Regions from separate parts of the Methylophaga sp. SB9B genome, predicted to be linked through region 2. Evidence: riboswitches for the same ligand, from Rfam matches in the RefSeq annotation. Region 2 holds a riboswitch; the other holds the start of a gene.
What was found. A riboswitch is a leader RNA that binds a small molecule or an ion and turns the genes downstream of it on or off. The one in region 2 is predicted to bind cyclic di-GMP.
Positions count from the first base shown of each region.

Region 1 (11,190 bases), on a different contig from region 2:
AACAGCTTGAATAATAGGTTTAGGTAAAGTTTCTGAACCATAATCCCCGATTGTGCATACTTTTGCAGCACCACATCGTGAATTAGATAATCTAACTTCTTTATCCGCATAAAAAACACCACCACGGCAGAAAAGAACACTGTCCCCAGCAAACATCTTATTGAATGCTTCGATCGCTTTTGCATGAGTTTTAAATGGTTTAGCTTCAGACTTACCATCATTTGCGTCATCACCCGTGTCACAAACATAGTAGTTTTGAGCTTGAGAAGTTGCGCTGAATAGAATCAGCAAAGAAGCACCTAGCAGTTTAGAAAATAGATTCATGACCATCCCCCCCGTTATATAAATAGATGATGCGGGTCAAATGATATGACTAATAATATAAAAGAATAGTGATTCGATTCACACATTCTTAAACGACCCCGAACGAAATTGTTGTTATGACTACTAGTGAGCAAAATTATGCTTACTTATACGTCCTAGAGGTTACCTTAACATAAAAGGATGTGATTATTTTTAGACGGCTAAAATAAAATGCCCGGTGTTACCACCGGGCCAAAAAACTCTGGGGGGCAGAGGATTTTTAAAAGGTCATATCGTTCATTTGGCTTAATATCACCTCCGCGAAAGATTGGAGATGAATGAATATTAAATTTAACGGTCTTTGATTAACGTGACATTATTCACATTTCGTAATGATTAGCATTTATAAGGAAAAAATCCCGTTATTGAAGCTGAATATTATGTTGCTCCAGTAGCCAACCTCGAACTCTTTTAACGTCAGGGTTTTCTGAAAAGTTTGATTGAACAATCCGCGTAGCCTTTTTATCACGGATCATTTCTAATAGCAGTGGAACATCGATTTCCTGTTTATCTTCAGCGAAAGCGTATACCAATGCAAAGTCACACAGGTTATTGATTCGGCGTGGAATTCCTTCGCTATAACAATAGATTACCGCGCAAGCTTCATTTGTGAATATCTTTTTACTAGACCCTGCAATCTGGAGTCTGTACTCAATATAGTTCTGAGTTTCAGGATAACTGAGAGCTTTTAAATGAAATTCCACTCCAATCCGTTGAGCAAATTGTTTTAGTTCTGGCAGGTTTAATTTATCAATGAGTTCTGGTTGACCAGTTAAAACCAGTTGCAAAAAGATATCTGAATCAATATTCACATTGGATAATAAGCGTAACTCTTCCAGGGCTTGAACAGACAGGTTTTGAGCTTCATCAACAATCAGAACTACTCTTTTTCCTTGAGCATGTTGTTCGACTACAAAGTTAATGTAGTCACGATAACGTCCTGCATTGTCAGTGGCGGTTGAGTCAATTTCAAGGGAATCTAATACCCAAGTCATTAGTTCACCAAATGACTCATGGGTGTTATTAATTAACCCAATTACACAATCATCTTCAATTTTCGATAAAAGTGCTCTTATCAGGGTAGTTTTACCCGCCCCGATCTCCCCCGTTACTACAGTGAATCCAGCATGGCTCATTAAGCCATACTCAAGCATAGTTAATGCTTTTTTGTGATTAGGGCTTAAATAGAGAAAAGTGGGATCTGGAACCAGATTAAAGGGTTTACTTGTCAGTCCAAAGTGTTCTGTATACATGAATTAATAATTTTGATGTTCAGGATGATGGGCTGCTTTATTTACTACAGTACCAAGCAGATGAGAGCCTTCCAATAATTGTAGAGATTTCGTGATATTGGATTCGTTATTTTTGCCATCTTCGAGAACTAATAATGTACTGTCAAAATAACCAGCAGATAACAAAACATCATCAGTTTGTAATAACGGGGGAACATCAAAAATTATCACACGTGAATCATATTGCGATTTAATATCAGTAACCAAACTTGCCATTTTTGGACTAGATAGAAGTTCTGCAGAATCGTCAGCTCTGCCAAGTCCCGGCAAAATAACTAAACGTTTAATGCCTGGGTTCATTAACACTTCTGACAACTCATAGTTACCTGATAGATATTCACGAAGGCCCAGAGAAGGTTTTAAGCCAAAGTTTTTACTTATGCTTGGGTTACGAAGATCCATATCCACCAATAAGACAGTTTGGTTCAATTCCATTGCAATGGCGATAGCCAAATTAGCTGCAACTACTGACTTGCCCTCTCCGGCTGTTGGCGAGGTAATCGCCAAGGTTTGCCAACGATTACTACGCATTTTTTTTAATACTTGCGTGCGTAGCATCCGAAAAACAGCGGACTGAGGATTATTGTAAAACCCTGCAATTATCCGGTTACGTTCAAGTGTACTGTTTGAAACATCAATGACTTTGGTTTGCGAATAAGATATCGACTCTAATACATTTTCTTCCAGAGGGTCTTCCACACGATTTTTTACATTTCGTGTGTCGATATTATTTTTGGGTTTAATAACAGGCTGTTGGGCATGTTTTTCTTTTGCTTTATCTAGTGCTTTCTGAATTCTATCCATTATAAGTTACCAATCTATTTATTGATTTAGGGTGCTGTTACAGCAAGCTAAGCTTGTTCAGCAACTTGAACCAGAATACTTCCAGATCCATTACGAAAAAATGAAACACTGCAATGGCAGCAATACCAATTAAAATTAAAACAATTAGCCAACGATAAATTAAAGCTCGTCTCTTACTTTTCTCTTTTTCAGTTCTAATAAAGGGTATTACAACTAAGGGAGGCTTACCGACAATACGAGAAATATTGCTATAACCACGGACACCACCAAAGAACATTTCTATTAAAAATGCTAAGCCAACTCCAGAGCCAACAGAAGCCATAAACCCCATTGCTAAAAGTTTTGGACGATTTGGTTTTTCAGCTGAACTTGGAACCTGTGGTGGTTCAATTAAAGTAAAACTTTCACCTTTATTTTCAGATTCTAATGTTTGTGCGAGCTCTGCTTGTAACTGCTTGGCACGTAATTGCTGATATTGATTCAACTTGTTTTCATGATCACGCGTTAAGTCCATATAGGCACGTTGTACCTGATTGGTTTGCACTACGCGGTTTTCATAATCAACAAGTTTAGCTCTCAATCTTTGCTCACGATCTCTCAGACGACCAATTTCGCGCTGAATTGAATCAATTTTGGCTTTGACTTCAACATAAACAGGATTAGTGTTACTCGTCTCTACTACTGCACTGCTGACATCTTCAGCAGGAAGATCTCTTAAACGTTGCTGTAACTTGGCAAGATTTGCTTCCTCAGCTTTTACATCAGGATGCTCACTGGCATAACGTTGTTTGAGATTTTGGAGATTAGACTGAACCGCAGTTATTTCGGCCTCAACTGACTGTCTTGGTGACAGTGTTGAACCAACTTGAGCTTCTAGAGAAGCGACTTCACGTTTAACACGCTGTAAATCCGGGTGATTTTCTGAATAACGGCTCTGCATAGACCGCAATTCTGCACGTAAACGTTCCAAGGCAACTTGTTCAGGAGTTGCTTGTGGCCCCGCCACAGCACCTGGCACGTTTTGTTGTGGAATCATTGATAGCTGCAATGACATGGTAGTGATTTGATCACCTAGAACCATGATTTGATTTTCAACTGCTGCAATTTCCTGCTGAGTATTTTGTACCATTGACAAGTTGTACTGAAGCAGATCTGGCAGGCTATCGCTGTATTGATCACGAAATTCGGCAATTTCTCTTTCAGTTTGCTGAACTTCTTTCTGCATCCGGTCACCCTCCAGTTTTAAAAACTGCGTGGTGTCTTCGGCTCTATCTGTTCGAGTTCTAACGTTTTCATTTAAAAATTCTGTAACCAGTTCATTTGCAACTTGCTGCGCAATGCGAGGATCTTTATCTAAAAAAGAAACCCGAAAGGCAATACTGGCGCGTTTAGCTCGACCACTTACCGGGTCAGTGACGTTCGCCTGAACAATATTGACACTAACATTCTCTCTAAACAAAGAGACAATTGGACCAGTTGTTGGAGATTTTTGGCGTTCTTCTGCGTATAAATTGTATTTGTTAACAATCTGCATAACACGAGTCGTTGTCATCAATCTTTGCTTAATGACTTCAATACGCTGATCTGCATAACTGGTGACGGTTGTTCGGATTAAATCTTGCGGAATTTCTTGTGATTCAATCAGAATAAGGCCTTCTGATTTATATGTCGCGGGTAAACTATAGGTAAAAATAGCTACACCGGTCATTAAAACTATTGCTGGAATCAAAATCCAATATTTACGACGCCAGAAGACCTCCAAATAATCCCGAATGCCTTTTACTTCTTCTTCCATTTTTATCTCTTTAATTTAGCGGGAATAACGCAATCCATCCCAATCATACCCAACCGTAATGAACACCATGTTACCATCCGCATCTCCCCTATCAGAACTTTTTTGTTCTCTATATTGATAGCCAAAACGCAGGTTTAGGTCCTCTTGTAATTTCCATGACATACCAGGAGAAAACTGAAAGTATTCTCTATCTGTTGTATTGAATCTATCAACTGTTTGAGACTCTTGATAAGTTGTATTGATATTGAAAGATAATTTTTCAGATACTTTTCTGTCCCACGTTAAACTCACTCTATCTTGCTCATTCACATTACCTTCACCTGATGGCGCTAATGAACGTGATAGTGAAAAAGATAGGCTATTTATTTCACCTGTATATTTGGTGGAGAGATTAAAAAGGGATCCAGAACTTTTATCTGAAAGTTTAGGGCCAAGAACCGGCGTAATTTCGTTTTCTAAAGTTCTGTAACCTAATTGACCTGATATAGACCACTTTTCTGTGAGCAGATAACTACTAGTTATTGCAAGGTTATAGGTATCGTATTCCGATTGCTGAATACCTTCAGACTTATAAGTCGCATATGTTAGTGCCAAACCAGCGGTTAGCCTCTCTGTCCATGTCCGCTGCCAGCCACTGGTAACAGTATGCGTTTTATTGTCGTTAAAACTCGTACCCAATGGATTATCAATATCTGTTTCTGTGTCAGAATACTTTCTTTCACTGTAATTATAACTTGCGTATATCGAATCTTTTTCGGTCAGCTGATAACTGTATGTTGGTGCGAAATTAATACTTTCAACTGTTGCATTGGAAGCAAAATCACCAGTATCTTCTTCTGCAATTGAACGCTGCGCTCTTTCAGCATAACTGGCAGATAAACCATATGAACTACGTTCAGTATTCCAACCGGCTGAAAAGTTTGCAAAAGGATCTTCTCGGTCCAGATCTTTCAAATCTGTATATCTTTCAACGCTTAATCCAGTATTAAAAGTAATTTTCGAGTTAGCCTCAGCTCTTGATAATACAAGAGTTGGTTGAATACGAGTAAAGAAACTCCCTTCTTTATCTTCACGAAGCTGAACGTTATCATCGTAAGTGAATGTAGGAGAAAATTTTGCTCCAATTACGTATTCTGCTGCAGTTAACAATGTGGATTGACTGGCCAAAACCAGAGCAATAGGTAGCAGTACTCTGTTATTCATGTTTGCTCCATTTCAGTGGGCCAATATTCCTCAATATTAAGGAATGATAATTACATCACCACTTTTCAACATGACATTTGAGTCTAATGATTGACCTTTTTTGATACGGGCATAATGAACTGGAATAATTTCTTGTTTATCACCATTACGTCGCAAAATAATAATATTGTTTTCTTCAGCAAAGGTATTTAATCCGCCTGCCAAACTTAAAGCTTGCATAGCGTCTAATGGCTGGCTCATTGAAAACGAACCTGGGCGTAGAACTTTACCAATAATATGAACGGTATTACCGGCTACTGCATTCACGGTAATGTTTACAACTGGATCGGATATATAGTCAGATAATTTTGCTTTTAGCTCGTCTTCCAACTCAATAACTGTTCTACCTTGAGTGTTAAATTGGCCTGCAAGGGGAAATGAAATTGTACTGTCCGGTAAGATAATCACTTCTTTTTGTAATGCTTCCTCGTTCCAAACGGAGATAAACAAGCGATCACCTGGGTTTAGTGTGTAGGGTTCATCAGCATAAACATTTGATGTTATTGAGATTATTGTTAGAAAAAAAGCTGAACTGAGTAACTTTTTCATGAATCCTTCTCCGTGGCTATAATTTACTTTCAGATTCGATGATAACAGCTTAATTTGTCAAAAAAAAGGGAGCCGAAGCTCCCTTTTCCTAAAACTAACAATATTGTTAACTTATCTGGTTTTATGCAGCAGCTACTTGTGCTTTACGGCGTAAGCCGAAGAAGCCTAATAATGCTGGAGCAAATAACCATAATGCAGCTGGAATTGGTGTTTCTACACGCAGGTCATAGTTACTACCTGCTGCAGCTGTACTGATCATAATGTTAATCACATAATCAGTTGCCGCTTGTAATACCCAAAAGTATTCAGTTACACCAAGATTTAATATTGGTGTAATTGTTGGGAAAACCACATTTCCACCGTTAGTTACTGATACAGATGTACCCGCAGCTAATGGATTAAATGTCAATGACAGTAAACCACCTGTTAAAGCATCAGTAGTAACTGTATAAGAATCATTAACTGATTCTCCACCAGATACTGATGAGCTCCAAGCAGCAGTAACAACTGGACCTGAACCAATACCAACAACACCCGCATTTGCAGCGTCACCAACCAAAGTTAATGAAGCAGCACTCGCATTTACAGAGAACAATAATGCAGCAAAGAACAGCATCGCTTTTTTCATAATAATTTCCTTTAAATTGAAAAATTAAGCAATGCAACCCAGCCATCTTCAACATTAAAGTATCGAAGATCTGTAGCTTTCCGACCTTGCCTCACGACAAGTTTGGCTTTTATAACGAGACGACACTGTCTCGCGCTTAGCGTCTTCCAGAAACATCTCTCAGAAGTACAGTTGCAATTTAACAATCAAAAACTGGAAATGTAATTGTACTATGGTACTAATTACCGAAAACTTTGTGATAAGCATCATATAAATTAAGGTTAAATGTCATTTGATGCTTTGTGAATTATCGAACAACATTTTTTTAAATTATGCCATTTTCAAAAAAAAGGGAACCGAGGTTCCCTTTTTTAAAACTAACAATATTGTTAACTCTTAAATTATGCAGCAGCTTTCATTGCTTTACGACGTAAACCAAAAAAGCCTAATAATGCTGGAGCAAATAACCATAATGCTGCTGGTACAGGTACTTCACTAATACCACTGTCCAAACGTAAATCGTAGTTGCTTCCTGCAGCGCCACGACCAATCATTACGCTGATTACATAGTTTGTTGCAGCTTCCAACATCCAAGAATATTCAACAACACCCAGTGAACCAATTCTGATCACATCTAACAATGTAGTTGTAACACCATCAAAAATTGAAACCGAAGTTCTGTTAGGGATTAATGGATTAAAAGTCAGAGACAACGTTCCTGTGGTAGCAACATCAGAAGAAACAGTAAATACATCGTTAATGGTTGTGCCACCGATACCACCGGCACTCCAACCAGAAGTAACAACTGAACCTGAAGCGATTCCAACTGTACCTGCATTGGAATCTGCACCAACTAATGATAATGAAGCTGCATTAACGTTGAACGAGAACAACATGGCTGCAAAAAATAGCATCGTTTTTTTCATGAGAATTTCCTAATGATTATGAAAAAATTTAAACAATGCAACCCGGCCATCTTTAAAAATAACCCAAAGATCCGTGGCTTTCCGCCCTTACCTCACGATAAGTTTGGCAAGTCATTGATTGAAACAACAACTTTTCCAGATTTCTCTGGAAACTGATTATTAGATTGAGATAGTTCATCTAATGGAATTTTAATATAGCGTAAAAATATTTCATTATTCTTACGTTGGAAAGGAAGCGGAAGCTTCCTTTCCTTATCAAACTAACAATTGTTAACTTGCAAATTTATGCTAATGAAAGTTTATTAGCTTTACGGCGAAAGCTTAAAAAACCCAACAATGCTGGTGCAAACAACCACAATGCAGCAGGCAATGGAACTTCACTGATACCTGCAGCGGTTAAACGTAAATCGTAGTTACTACCAGAAAGTGCTTTACCAATGAATACGTTGATTACATATTCAGTTGCTGCTTCTAATAACCATGTGTACTCAAGAATACCTAATGAACCAATTTTGGTAATGCTTAAACCCACAATGTCCATTCCATCAAAAATTGAAACAGCAGTAGTTGGGGCTAATGGATTAAACGTTAAAGATAGAGTGGCAATAGCAGCTATATCACTTGTAACTGTATACGCATCACTAACGAAGGCACCACTAGCTAATGGTGATGTTGACGCTGTTACAACTTCTCCCGAACTAATACCAACTGTACCTTTATTTCCAGCATCACCGACTAAGGTCAAAGATGCTGCACTAGCGTTAAAAGATAGTAACAAGGCTGCAAAAAATAGCATCGTTTTTTTCATGGTAATTTCCTTTATGAAAAAATTTCACAATGCAACCCGGCCATCTTAAAGTTTCCTTAAAGATCCGTGGCTTTCCGACCTTACCTCGCGGCAAGTTTGGCTAGATTATCGGGAACAACATTGGCCCCGAGGAAATGACTCTCAGAAACTTCTCTAGTTCATCATTCCAGCAATTGAATTATCTTGCGTTAGATAACCAAGTTCAGGAAAAGAAATTACGTTGAGTTTTAATCCATGAGAACGAGTCTCAATATCTCATCGAAGTAGACAGCGATGTCATATCGAAAATTTGAGCTCTGGTATTAATATACATTCTTTCCAACAAAACCTCTAGTGATCGTTAATAAAATAATTTTTAGATCGAGAAGTAAAGTCCATGTCTGGATATATTGAAGGTCGTACTTAACCCTGCCTTCCATTTTATCTAGCGTATCTGTCTCGCCACGAAAGCCGTTTATCTGTGCTAATCCAGTGATTCCTGGTTTAACTTTATGCCGAAGCATGTAACCCTGAATTTTTGCCCTATATTCTTCATTATGTGCCACTGCGTGAGGTCTTGGTCCTACAATTGACATTGAACCACCTAGCGAATTAAAAAACTGCGGTAATTCATCAAGCGATGTTTTACGCAAAATACCGCCGAAGTGCGTTATCCGTTGATCGTCCTTTTTAGCTTGAATGACCTTGTCACCATCTTCAGCGACCGTCATGGTGCGAAACTTCCAAACCTTAATTTTTTCGCCATCCATACCGTAACGAGTTTGTTTAAAAAATACGGGGCCTTTCGAAGTTGCCTTTATTCCAATAGCAATGAATAACATTGGAATAGCAATCATACAAAGTATCAAAAAGCTCAATACAATATCTTCTATACGCTTAATCGCACTATCAATACCCGCAAATGGTGTTTCATAAATACTGATAGCTGTAATGCCCTGATAATCTACCCATCTTGAGTTAAGCAAATTAAAAGTGAAAAGATCAGGGACTAAATAAACTGAAGCGGTTGTGTCAGCTAATTTTTCAGTAATTAAACGAATGCGTGCTTCTGCAGCGAGCGATAAAGTAATAAAGACGACATCAATTTTACCGGCTCTACAGTCAGTTATGAGCTCTTCAATACTACCGACAACGATTGCTTTTCCTTCATCCAAACGCCGATTAGGAGCAGGTTTACGATCGTCATAAAACCCACTGAAACGATAGCCAGTCCACTCCATATCATCAAAGGATTTCTCTAATCTATATCCTAACTCAGTTGCGCCTACGATCGCTACGCGACGGGTATTCAGCCCCTTGGAGCGCATTATTCCTAATACCATTCGAACAATGGCATGCCAGGAAATCAATTCAATTGGAGTGGCAATAAACCAAATAATTAGAAAAGGTGCAGCATAAGTCTGTTCATTGATAACAATTAGTTCAATAGCGACCAGTACTGCAATACTGGTTCCCCATGAAAACAATACTGCGGTTATTTCGTCACGTAGATATGTTCCTCGCCATGAACGGTATGCATCCTGTGACTCAGCGAAGAAGTGGAACAAGATTATGGCAAATAACAATGACCAGACATGTTTGGGCTGCCATTCAATGGCAAATAAATCCATTAACGCCAAAAATGTCACTAAAATAATTGCGCTATCTATCAGTCTTGAAATAGCGTTTATTTTAGAATCGTAGTGTCTGATTTTACCTTGGGCCATAGATTGTTCCGCAGAACCTCATTTGTTGATTATTGACGGTTGTAACTATCTTGAAGTCGAACAATGTCATCTTCTTCCAAATAGCTACCAGATTGCACTTCAACAATTTCCAGAGGAACTCGGCCAGGATTTCTTAATCGATGTACGCTACCCAAGGGAATGTAGGTAGACTCATTTTCACCCAATAACATGACTTCTTCATCTCTTGTGACTTCTGCAGTTCCACTCACAACCACCCAATGCTCGGCACGGTGATAATGCATTTGCAAAGATAATGAAGCGCCAGGATTTACGGTAATCCGTTTTACCTGAAAGCGCTCACCAATATCTACCGAATCATAACTTCCCCAAGGGCGATAACATTTGCGATGGGTATGTACTTCTTTTCTATCTTGCTTACTAAGAGCTTCAACAATATTTTTTACATTTTGAGCTTGGTCTTTGTGAGCCACCATGATGGCATCATGCGTTTCAACCACTACAACATCATCCAAACCAAGTACAGTAACCAAGCGATTTTCACTATGAATATAGGAGTTGTTTACTGAGTCAATAATAACGTCACCAATTAACACATTATTGTTTTCATCTTGTGGGAAGGTTTCCCATAGCGATGACCATGAGCCAACATCGCTCCAGCCTGCATCCAATGGAACAACCATTGCTTTGGTCGTTTTTTCCATCACAGCATAATCAATTGAGTCGCTTGGAGACTGTTCGAATGCTTCGGGATCAACGCGTATAAAGTCGAGATCTGTAATGGAGTTTTCAAGAGCTGTTTTACAAGCGCTCACCATATCAGGTGAATACTTTTGCAACTCATTTATATAAGTGGATGCTTTAAAAAGAAACATACCACTGTTCCAAAAAAAGTTTCCAGCAGCCAGATAAGATTCTGCTGTTGCTAAATCGGGCTTTTCAACAAATTGCTTAACTTTGCTTGGAGCGTTTTTCTCTTCAGCCTCAATATAACCATAGCCAGTATGCGCAGTTTGTGGCTGTATTCCAAAAGTCACTAGCTTGTCTTGCTCAGCAAGTTTTTTAGCTTGTTCAATCGCTAAATGAAAAGCTGGGATGTTTTGAATAACATGATCTGCG
Region 1 is NZ_SSXS01000001.1:1,810-12,999, forward strand. Features, by position in the region: gene E8Q33_RS00005 (hypothetical protein) at 1-324, opposite strand, end outside; gene E8Q33_RS00010 (ExeA family protein) at 726-1,616, opposite strand; gene E8Q33_RS00015 (CpsD/CapB family tyrosine-protein kinase) at 1,620-2,459, opposite strand; gene E8Q33_RS00020 (sugar transporter) at 2,497-4,254, opposite strand; gene E8Q33_RS00025 (autotransporter domain-containing protein) at 4,270-5,457, opposite strand; gene E8Q33_RS00030 (polysaccharide biosynthesis/export family protein) at 5,494-6,045, opposite strand; gene E8Q33_RS00035 (hypothetical protein) at 6,167-6,673, opposite strand; cyclic di-GMP riboswitch class I at 6,703-6,790, opposite strand; gene E8Q33_RS00040 (hypothetical protein) at 7,054-7,578, opposite strand; cyclic di-GMP riboswitch class I at 7,612-7,696, opposite strand; gene E8Q33_RS00045 (hypothetical protein) at 7,862-8,386, opposite strand; cyclic di-GMP riboswitch class I at 8,414-8,497, opposite strand; gene E8Q33_RS00050 (undecaprenyl-phosphate glucose phosphotransferase) at 8,689-10,092, opposite strand; partial or broken gene E8Q33_RS00055 (mannose-1-phosphate guanylyltransferase/mannose-6-phosphate isomerase) at 10,122-11,190, opposite strand, start outside.
Region 1: it holds a riboswitch for cyclic di-GMP, as region 2 does, so the genes downstream of both, E8Q33_RS00040 (hypothetical protein) here and E8Q33_RS11755 (VPLPA-CTERM sorting domain-containing protein) in region 2, are expected to answer to the same signal.

Region 2 (11,190 bases):
TTTGCTGTTATATACCTTGATAGGCTTCTTTCTGCTGCCTTGGCTGGCCGAACGTCAATTGGTCAAAACACTGCATGAGAGACTGGGTGTTGAGGCCAGCGTCGAAAAAATACACTTTAATCCGTATACCTTTGAAGCAACCGTCGATAAGTTGCATCTGGCAAATGAACAGAATGAGCCGCTAGCCGCGTGGGACAAGTTTTATTTCAATCTGCAGCCTCTGCAGTTGTTTCAACTTAAACTGCGAATTGAAGAAATCACCATTGATGCACCGAAGCTTTATTTCCAACGTTATTCCTCTAGCGAAAACACACTGACCCGATTAGCAGAACGGTGGAATGCGACTGCCAGAACGGATGTTGCCGGAGATGCTGCTCCCTTAGAAGACAACGAACAATCTGATCCGTTATTCACGCTGGAAATCGGCGAGTTCAACTACACCAATGGTGAAATTGCTTATCGTGATGATGTGCCAGCGTCTCGTTTTGAAACGCTGCTGAGCCCGATTAATATTCATTTGGATCATTTTTCAACAGCGGCCGGTGAAACGGCGAATAAGGATCTGGTTTTTGCATTGGAAAATGATGCAAAGCTGACTTTAAACGGCAAAATGGTGTTATCACCGCTGCAGTTTACTGGCGAGGTTAACCTCGAAAATTTCAGCTTGCAGACACCGTATCGATATCTGCAGGCTCAGCTGCCATTCGAACTGCAACAAGGCAGGCTGGATTTACAGCTGGCCTATGATATTGATTTGGCCGATACCGCAAACGTTGAACTGAGTGAGATCAATCTGGGCCTGTCCGGATTCAGTTTGCATCAACCGGGCGAAGCCGCTGCTTTATTACAAGGCGGCTCGCTAACAGTCAGCAACGGCCAATTTGTGTTTCCCGATAACCAGCTAACGATTGATGATGTGGCGCTTAATGACTTCAAAATTGCTGCTACACAAAATAGCGAGGGCGAATTCAATTGGCTGCAGCTGTTTGAGCCATTGCTGGAAGGCAATACTGATGACGAGCCAACAGAGAGTGAATTGGCACCGCTACAACTGAATATTGCCAATATCGAAATAAATAACACTCGTCTAGCAGTGGAAGATCAAATGCCTGCCTCAGCTGCCAATCTGGCTTTGATGCTCACTGCTACTCTGCAAAACTTCAGTCTGACAGAAGATCAGCAGATGCCATTTACCACGCTGATCAGTCTGGATTCTGGCGGTGAAATCACGGCGGAAGGGGATCTGCAGTTATTCCCCAGCTTGGCCGTTCAAGCCGAAACAGGCATCGATCAGTTGTCATTAATACCTGTGCAGCCTTACTTAAATAAGTTTGCCCATATCGAAATGGTCAGTGGCAAAATCGACTCTGCCGCCAGCATCACATCCAATCCACAAGAGCCTTTTGCGATCCAGGGCAACCTGACGCTTTCAGATATGCAGCTGGATAACCAGCAGCTTGATGAAAAGTTGTTAGGCCTCGATAACCTGTCTGTAAACAGCATAGATTTCTCACTCAGCAAGCAACGCGTGGCGATATCTGAAGTCATTATCGACGCGCTTTATAGCCGGGTATTAATTAACGAAAACGGCGAAACCAATCTGGCATTGCTGATAAAAGAACAGCCGGAATCTGAGGCCAGCCCAACGGATAACGCCAATTCAGAAACCTCGAGCAGCTATGACGTATCGCTTGGCCGAGTGAAAATTAACAATGCCAGTTCACGGTTTACTGATCAGAATCTGCCGATTGTATTTGATGCACTTATGCAGAACCTGAATGGCGAAATCAGTGGTTTTTCAACCAGCTCAAAACAACCAGTCGATATCGCGCTAGAAGGACAGGTTGACGACTATGGCATGGTGGAAATTGATGGTGTGATGAATCCATTGGATGTTATGGCTCAGACCTCTATCAAACTAGCATTCAGTAATCTGGATTTGCCTGCAATGAGTCCTTACACCGTCAAGTTTGCCGGACGGCAGATCGCCGAAGGAAAGGGCGATATTGATCTGACCTATGAGGTTGTCGACAGTGAGTTAACAGCCTCTAACAACATCGTGATCCGTGATATCAAATTAGGCGAACGGGTCGAAACGCCAGGTGCTATGGATTTACCGTTGGATCTGGCAGTGGGATTACTTAAAAACAGCAAAGGTGTAATCGAACTCAACATACCCGTGAGTGGTAATGTCAACGACCCACAATTCGCGATGGGCCCGGTGATTCGAGGGGCTATCGGTAATGCACTACGCAATATCGTGTCGGCACCTTTCCGTTTTCTGGGCAGCCTGATTGGCATTGGTAATGATGAATCAATTGATGAGATTCGCTTTCGTGCCGGACGAGCTGATCTGGCACCTCCCGAGCAGGAAAAGCTGCATAAGTTAGTCGAAGCATTAGTACAACGACCACAACTGGCATTGCAGATCCCTGCACCGTTTGATGAGGCTGCTGATCGGCAGAGATTGCAAGTAACTGCTGTGGAATCACGAATTGATACACGTCTGAATGAAACAGAATCCACACAACAACTTAATGAAAAACGTCAGCAAGTGTTGGAAGCTTTATATCTTCAAGCAGGCCTAAGCCCCGACTTGCAAACCCTGCAGCAGGAATTTTCAACAACCGAAGATGCGAATGAGCAATCACAAGCTGAACTGGATGTTCTGGCCTATAACGACAGCCTCAAAAAACGCTTGATTGAAGCCGAAACCGTTAGCGATGCTCAGTTGCAACAATTAGCTCAGCAAAGACAGCAAGCCGTTATCGACTTCATTAAACAAAACGGTGAATTAAACGATGACCAACTGCAAACCACAGACAGTGTTTCTACTAAATTGGATGATGGCTGGCTGAACATGAAGTTTGATCTGGAAACGATCTAAATAAGTGTTTTGAATAGGTAGTTAGAACGTCATAATGAAAAGGCCGGAGATATTATCTGGCTCCTTTGATCGTGTCCCCAATGACACACCCTGAGAAAGGATCACTGGCATGACAACCATAGACTATAAGGCAATGCTGGAAGTGGCGAACAACGAAGCCCATCAAGGATTAGCTGAAAGTGGTATTCCTATTGGTGCTGCGGTTTTCAATAAAATGGCGTGGAAGCTATCGATCTTAATTCGCAGGAAAGTATTCAAATGCTTGGCGATTTCATTGCTCAAAATCCTGAAATCTGGAACGAAGATATCGGCGAGGAATAGAGGCTGTTCTTTTGGTCATTCAAACTATTCCTAATAACAGCAGCAAACAAAAATACTGGAATTTATTATGAAAGTTGAAACGTTAAGAGATGTCCTTCACTGGACAAGCGAGTTCCATCAACACCTCGCGGAATGTTTGAAACGTGGTGCCGATAAAACTGAAAATACGCGAGCACAAATGCTGCTTAACTATTTGTCAGAGCATGAAGAAAAGCTCGGACATGCTGTGCACCAATTCGAAGTCACAGGTAATGAACATGCATTAAATACCTGGTGCTATGAGTACTTTGATAAAAACCCTATCGTGCAACATCATCATTGTGATGCACCATTTGCTGAACTCTCGACCACCGACATTATGCAAGTAATCATTCATCAACATCAGCAGATCATTGACCTTTATCGTTACCTGCATGATCGTGCGGATATAGATTCAGCAAAAGACTTGATGGAAGAACTCAGATCTTTTGAAGAGCATGAAATCATGGTGATGTCACAGTCAGCTAATCGATTGGAAGATATTTAAGATTGAAAAATTTCAAAGAATCAATCACATATTTGCTCTTTGATATTCGAAGTCTGTTTTGATCGGTTATAAATAGTCGTTGCCCATTAACTTGTTGTTAGATGAGTGAATAATCATGGATATAACCATACCAACAGCGCTCAAAACACTCTCTGCCGGTGGTTCTGCAATGCAGTCAATTACTTCGTGGTGGAAAAAATCTAAAGGAGATTCTCGGGCACTCATTGGCGAGCTTAAAGATAATCTGCAATATCTCGATATGATCGCAAACGACGGCGTGGCAATAGGTGATGTGGTAGAAAAGTTAAGTATTATTGAATATAAACGCTTGTCCAGAGAAGGCTTCAATTTCAACAACCTCAAGAAATCAAAAATCTCCAATTACCCATCTCTTAAAGGCACCGACCTGGAAAGTTGGGGAGGCAAGGAAACCGAAGCATTGGTTGTTTCTATCTACGATAAGTTAAATGAGATAAAAATACGCTTTCCTCATGTAGGAGATAACCAAAAATACTGATGGAAAGTACGGGTCAACAATATTCGCAAACGAATATGGTTATTGCTAGTGCACGTTGGCAGCTAAGAAATCAAGGGAAGGCATGAAGCTACAAGGGAAAATTTCAAATTGGAATGATGATCGAGGCTTTGGTTTTGTCGAGCCAAATGGTGGTGGAGAGCGTGCTTTTGTCCATATTAAAGCCTTTAACCCACCATCCCGTAGACCAGTAAATGGCGAAGTCATTATCTACGAAATCGTTCGCGATAATGACAATCGTTATAAAGCTGAAAACATCCAATTTGCTCGTGACGTCCACAAGTCAAAAAAACGAGACAAAGTAAAAAGCCAAAGAGGCTTCGGTGGTGTCTTTACCATTATCTTTTTCATTGGACTATTAGTATCCGTCTTCAGTGGGAAGTTATCTCTAGTTATTGTCGGTCTGTATCTAATCATGAGCCTAATTGCGTTTATCGCCTACGCGATGGATAAATCCGCGGCTCAAAATGGCCAATGGAGAATCCAAGAAAGCACTTTGCACTTACTTTCTCTAATGGGAGGTTGGCCAGGTGCCTATGTTGCCCAGAAGAAATTACGCCATAAATCAATTAAGAAAGCGTTTATTAATGTTTATTGGGTAACGGTATTGTTGAATTTAGCTGGGTTGGTTTGGCTTCATACGGAGAAAGGGGCAAACTTCATGAATAATGTGGTTCTTACATTATTTAATGGCTAATAAGGAAATCAAGTTGGTTTTACTCTTGAGCAATTGCCCTTCAACCGCCTGTAATCTTGGTTTAATCAACTCAATTTTAAATTAGAAAGGTGCCATGAATGACTGAAGATAAACGACCAAAACCTACTTGCTTTGTGATCCAGTCATTTGATGGTGGTACTTATGATCGCCGCTATAGGGAAACAATCAAGCCTGCTCTGTTAAAGGCTGAAGTTGAACCTCAACGCGCAGATGAAATTCTTGGTCTAAATCCTGTTATCGACAAAATTGAAACAGCTATTGAATCTGCCTCTATTTGTATTGCAGAGGTAAGTGAAGATAATCCAAATGTATGGTTAGAGCTCGGATATGCTTTAGCGCTAGACCGTCCAACAGTAATACTTTGTGATAAATCAAAAAGAGAAAAACTGCCTTTCGATATCCAACATAGACCAATTATTTTTTATCGCACTGATTCACGAAGTGGTTACGAAGAACTTGAATCAAGCATCGTGAAATGGATAAGGAACGAGCTGGATTCATCAAAAAGAATTAGCAATATTAGAATGCTTAAACCCGGAAGTGAAAAAGCAACAGATTTTGAAGACTATGAAGTTGCGATTCTTTCTTTGGCTTTTGCATTTTGGCCAACAACTAGTGGCAGCATTGGCCACTGGCAGCTTGAGCAAAAGCTCAAGGAAATGAACTTTACAGAAATCGCTCTAGCTTTAGGTGTATCAGGTTTGGTTGAGAAAGGCTATTTAAATGAAAAGCTATTGATAGATACGGATTATAACAACGAAGAATATAAGGCATATTCTGTTACAAATGCAGCCATTAAATGGCTACAAGAAAATAAAAATCTATTAGAGGTCAAGAAGCAAGTAATTAGCGATGATTATTACGATAAAGATATACCCTTCTAGAGGTCACCAAAAGACATTCAGTTGATTAAAATTAGGCGAAGGATATGCGAGTTTACTACTACACCTCAGAGCAGCATGGGCTCTCAAATATTATCAATAAACGCATAAAGATTTCTTTGCTAAATGAGCTTAATGATCCATTCGAATTTCTTGGAGTTGACCTCTCAGATAAAGAATTCCGAGAGGCTTTCAAGGCGGGAAGGGATGCTGTGGCTAAAGAATTCGGTATTATCAGCTTCTCTAGAAGTTGGAATAATCCTTTATTATGGGCACACTACGGAGATAAGCATAAAGGGATCTGTTTGGGATTCGAGATTCATGGCTCACTTATTAAAGAAGTTACATACTACCCTGAGAGAATGACCGCAGTTGCAGAGATGAATCAAGAATTTGGAGGTCTTACTAAAGAATTCACCGAAAATTTACTATGTGCGAAGTACATCGGATGGAATTACGAAAATGAAGTCAGAGTTATTGTTCCTCTAGAAACAAAAGACTCAACTGGTTTATGCTTTAGTGATTTTGAAGGCAATATGGAGCTCAAAGAGGTGATTTTGGGCCCTAGATCTGACCTGAAAATATATAACGTTGCTCAGCATCTCCACGTTTATAAAAATGAAGTCAAAGTTATGAGGTCGAGAATAGCTTTTACCAAGTATGAGGTTGTTCAAAATAAAGCAGCGCGAGTCTATGTCCATCGTCCCTAACAAATTTAAGGCGTCAACCAACTTGATTTAGTTTGATCAAGCATTTCAAACAAAAGGGCCGGAGAAAATTCTCTGGCCCTATTTGGTTACGTCGTTATGCCGCTATCAGGATGAATATATATGTTTTTTTTGAAGATTCTTAATCTTCTATTTGGGCTGGGGATATCTAGGTATGCGGTATTCCTTAATGATTCCGCTCATGAATCAATGAAAGTCTTTGATCAGGGGTTTTCTGGTGTAGTTTCTAAAATTAAAGAGCTAGGTTTGAAAAACACCCTAGACAAAATCGGTTCATTTTTTGGTTGGATGGCCTTAATTTATCTGACTTTCTTTTTTGTAGGAAAGGGATTGTTTGGTGATGGAGCATGGCAATTTTATGGCTCGTTGGTAACTTTATGGGCTGCAATAATGTGGTTTTCTATAAAGTGGTTTACTAAATTTCAGAGCTACGCACTCAATTTTCTCGTGAACGCTCTGAAATTTTTTTCATTCATCTTACTAATGCCGGTTCTTGATTTTTTAGCGAAAACAAATATGACATCATTGTTTTATAATCAAATAAGCACATTTAATGCATTATTGTTCGGGTTTGATTTTCCCCTCACAGAGAACTCAATATACCAAGCAGGGATTCTATTCGCATTTTATGTATTTATTCTCTTGGGCTATTGGGTGATCAGCTCGGTTTATTTGGGATTTATAGCTGGAGTCTCTCTAGGAGTTGTTGGCTCGGTTGTATACTTAGCTAAGGTCTTAGACATATATTGGTCAAAAAATCATCTAACTGGATTTTTTGTAATTGGTTATGTTGTAACGTCGGCAGCATTATGGTTTGCGTGAAAGCAAAATAGCTAACAACAACTTCGCGGCTGGCAACTCACTATTAAGGTGTCGGTCAACTTGAAAAGCTTCCAAGAAGCGATATTTAGGGTCCGATATTTAGGGTCAGTGTGAAAACCAAAAAAGATTCTTTTTTTACACTGACCCTAAATATTCCTAAATATTCCAGAACGTACCTGAATTTTTGGATGAGAACACCGGATGAGGTGAATAAAAAAGCCAGTTGCGAGTGGCAACTGGCTTAATTAAACCGTCAACTTATATTAGGACGGGTCAAGTGTTTGTTTTAACGTTGTTTAGCTCTACCACGTAAACCAAAAAAACCTAGCAAAGCAGATGTTAGTAGCCAAGCTGTTGCTGGAATTGGTACCGCTGATAATTGTGTTTCTCTGACCAAAAATGAGCCTAAACCTTCATTAGCAAAATCCGGATCAAGATAGCTGTTTAACGGTCGGAAATAACGATTTCCATTGCTTCGAATTATATACAATTGTGCATTTGGTACACTTGAGTTAATAACTGATCCATAAATTCCGTTGATGAAGTCAGCATAGCCTATCGCCAATGTTCCTCCTAAGTATGACCAAAGTTGGGAGTTACTATCCGTCCGCCATTGTGAGTTGGTGATTAATGCAGTTAACTCCGTGACGGTAGCATAACGCCAGCCTGACAAAGTACCTTCAAAGTTAATGTCTGCAATCACTTGATTGTAACTCATACCCCTCGTAATCGTCAGATCTAACCAATCCAATCCAGAAATACTGTCGGTCGTATAATCACCATTATCAATGATATCAATTGATGCAGAATTAGATGCTGTTGATACAAGTAAACAAACTGCAAACATTGTTGCTTTAATAAAGGTTTTCATAAATCACTCCATGTTTTGCAACCCAGCCCTGTTGGTTTAACAGCTGTAGGCTTTCCGTCCTTGGCTCACACTAAGTTTGGCAGTCAAAAATAAGAACTTTAATCTCACATAATTATAGCTCCACGAACTGTTTGAGTTGTATTGTATTTTGTTATTATTTTTCAATATTCAGGTCTAATTATTGGCACTAAAGTCGTTTGATCAGAACTGAGTATATTTAATTTTTATTAATTGAAGAGTTCAAGGGGTCAGCCAGTGAACGATCCCCTGCCAATATTTTCAGTCAATTAACTTTGAGCATTTGGGGTATGCCCCAACCTTTAGTCCTAAATATCCTCCATTTAGCGCGGCATTACCCGGACACTCATGAGTGATTCCAAGGGTTCTGGTCGTGACAGATAAAACCCTTGAACATAATCCACTTCAATCTGCCGCAGGATATTCAGTGTTGCAGCGTCTTCAACAAATTCGGCAATGGTCTTTAATCCCATGATATGGCCGATGTTGTTAATCGATGCCACCATGGCTTGGTCAATCCGGTTGTTGGCTAGCTCCTGAATGAAAATACCGTCAATTTTTAAGTAATCGACTGGTAATTGTTTGAGATAGCCGAATGACGACAGGCCACTGCCAAAATCGTCCAAAGCAAACTGGCAACCTAAGCTTTTCAGCTCCGTAATGAATCTAGCAGCATTGGCTGGATCAGCGATGGCGGCGGTTTCGGTGATTTCAAAGCAAATATTATTTGCCGGTACTTTGCGTTTCTCCAGTTGTTCCTGAATTAATTGCAGGCAGTCTTCGCGACCAATTGAGGCACCAGATAAGTTAATCGAGCAAAACACGGGCTGCTGGTTCTGGCGAAGTTGATCGCCCATCCAAGCCAGTGTGTTACGAATGACCCACTGGTCGATCTTGGGCATTAACCCAAAACGTTCGGCCGCCGGAATAAAGGCACCTGGTGGAATGATTTCTCCCTGTGGACCGATCATGCGAGTCAGAATTTCATAATGCGGCAAGGTGTTATCGCTGTTTTCAAGCGGGACAATAGTCTGAAAATAGAGCCGGAAAAGGTCTTTATCGAGTGCTTCCTGTAACCGACTGGCCCACTGAATTTGACCCTGGCGTTCCTGGGCCTGAATGTCATCCGGTTGAAACAGGTGCACCCGGTTACGCCCGCGATCCTTAGCCGCGTAGCAAGCAGCATCAGCATGGCTCAACACTTCATCGAGACTGCCACTGGCTTCTGTAATACTGACCAAGCCGATGCTGACACCGACAGAAAACACCTGACCATCCCAGGAAAAACGAAAAGCAGTGACGGTTTTTCGCAGTGTCTCGGCAATGTCCAAACCTTTTTCAATAGGACAATGAGTCAGCAGAACTCCGAATTCATCCCCACCCAGCCGAGCCAAGGTATCGCTTTGGCGAAGTACGGGTTTCAGAAGACTTGATAGTTGCTTTAACAGAACATCACCGGCTCTATGTCCACAGGTATCATTCACTAATTTGAACTGGTCTAAATCCAGATAGCAGAGCAGGTGCTCCGCTTTATCATGATGTGCCTCATAGATCAGTGATTCCAAACGCTTTTCAAATTCACGTCGATTGATTAGGCCAGTTAGGGTGTCATGCACCGCTTGGAAGGTGAGCATCTTCTCCAAACGGCTGTTTTGGGTAATGTCCTGTAGTGCAACAACCCAGCCTATATTCTGGCGGTTAGTATCGAGCAAGGGCGCACAGTTCAGTTGTACTTCAAATTCATCACCTTGCTTATTTTTCAGCAGAAATAGGCGCTTTTGGCTGGTGTTAGGTGATTTATCTGAATATTCCTTACACAAAGCCGTGATGTTAATTTGTGTCGTTTCAGTGTCTTCAATGAGAATAATCTCGTCAATCGGTTTGCCGAATGCTTGTTCAGATGTCTGCCCCAGTAGTTCACTGGCCATCGGGTTAAGGTAGACGATGTTATAGGCTGCATCACAGGTGACAACTGCTTCAGTGATAGCTTCCAGTGTGACTTGAGCCAGCTCCGAATGACGATGCAGTCGAGCCTCCATCTTTTTTCTTTCGCTGATATCCCTAAGCATCGCGCTGTATTGCACGCCTTCCTCGGTTGGGCTGGCGGTAGTGGTGACCTCTAGTGTGAAGGCGTTACCTTCACTGTTTTTAGCAACAATTTCATAAGGCCCTGGCTGTTGACTGCTGGCTAGGGTGACAAATAAATGCTCAGGTGGTGTGCCCGTAAACGTTTGTTTATTTTGTTCATGGAGCAACACTTCAGTTGGTTGCCCCACTAACTGGTGGGCAGGTAGACCGAAAAGAATTTCTGCTCCTGGATTGGCACTGGTCACAATCCCCTGACTGGAAAAGGTGATAACCCCGTCACGCATATCACGCACAATTAATCGGGTGCGGGTCACCATACGGTTCAAGTTAGCAATCACCCGGTTGTATTGTGATGCAATCTGACCGACTTCTGTAAAAGGCTCAACCGGCACGCGCTGTTTTAGATCGCCACTACGTTCTTGAGTTTGCATGGCTGAAAGCAGATCGCTTAGTTCGGTTCTCGCACCATGTTCTGAAACATTCAGCCCCTGTTGCTCGGCTTCAAAACTGACGCGTAAAGGTATGTAACGATTTAATAAAAAAAGAAAAGTGAGTGACAGCGGGAAAATAAACAGTGCGCAGGAGAATATGCCAAGCAGCTGAACCTGCAATTGCCCAGCGCGGCTTAAGCCAGTATCAAGCAGTTGCAAATCACCAAAAATAGCGACGGCCAAAGTACCCCAGATACCGGCAGCCAAATGAACTGGCACAGCCGAAATGGCATCATCCAACTGCATCCGGTGCATTTGTTTTTCAGCCAGAAACATCACTAGCGCGCCAAGGCTTCCAATCATT
Region 2 is NZ_SSXS01000011.1:25,471-36,660, reverse strand. Features, by position in the region: gene E8Q33_RS11795 (DUF748 domain-containing protein) at 1-2,887, shown strand, start outside; gene E8Q33_RS11790 (hypothetical protein) at 2,997-3,242, shown strand; gene E8Q33_RS11785 (ATPase) at 3,276-3,734, shown strand; gene E8Q33_RS11780 (hypothetical protein) at 3,850-4,251, shown strand; gene E8Q33_RS11775 (cold shock and DUF1294 domain-containing protein) at 4,334-4,966, shown strand; gene E8Q33_RS11770 (hypothetical protein) at 5,065-5,871, shown strand; gene E8Q33_RS11765 (DUF2971 domain-containing protein) at 5,916-6,578, shown strand; gene E8Q33_RS11760 (hypothetical protein) at 6,699-7,418, shown strand; gene E8Q33_RS11755 (VPLPA-CTERM sorting domain-containing protein) at 7,705-8,289, opposite strand; cyclic di-GMP riboswitch class I at 8,303-8,380, opposite strand; gene amt (ammonium transporter) at 8,631-11,190, opposite strand, start outside.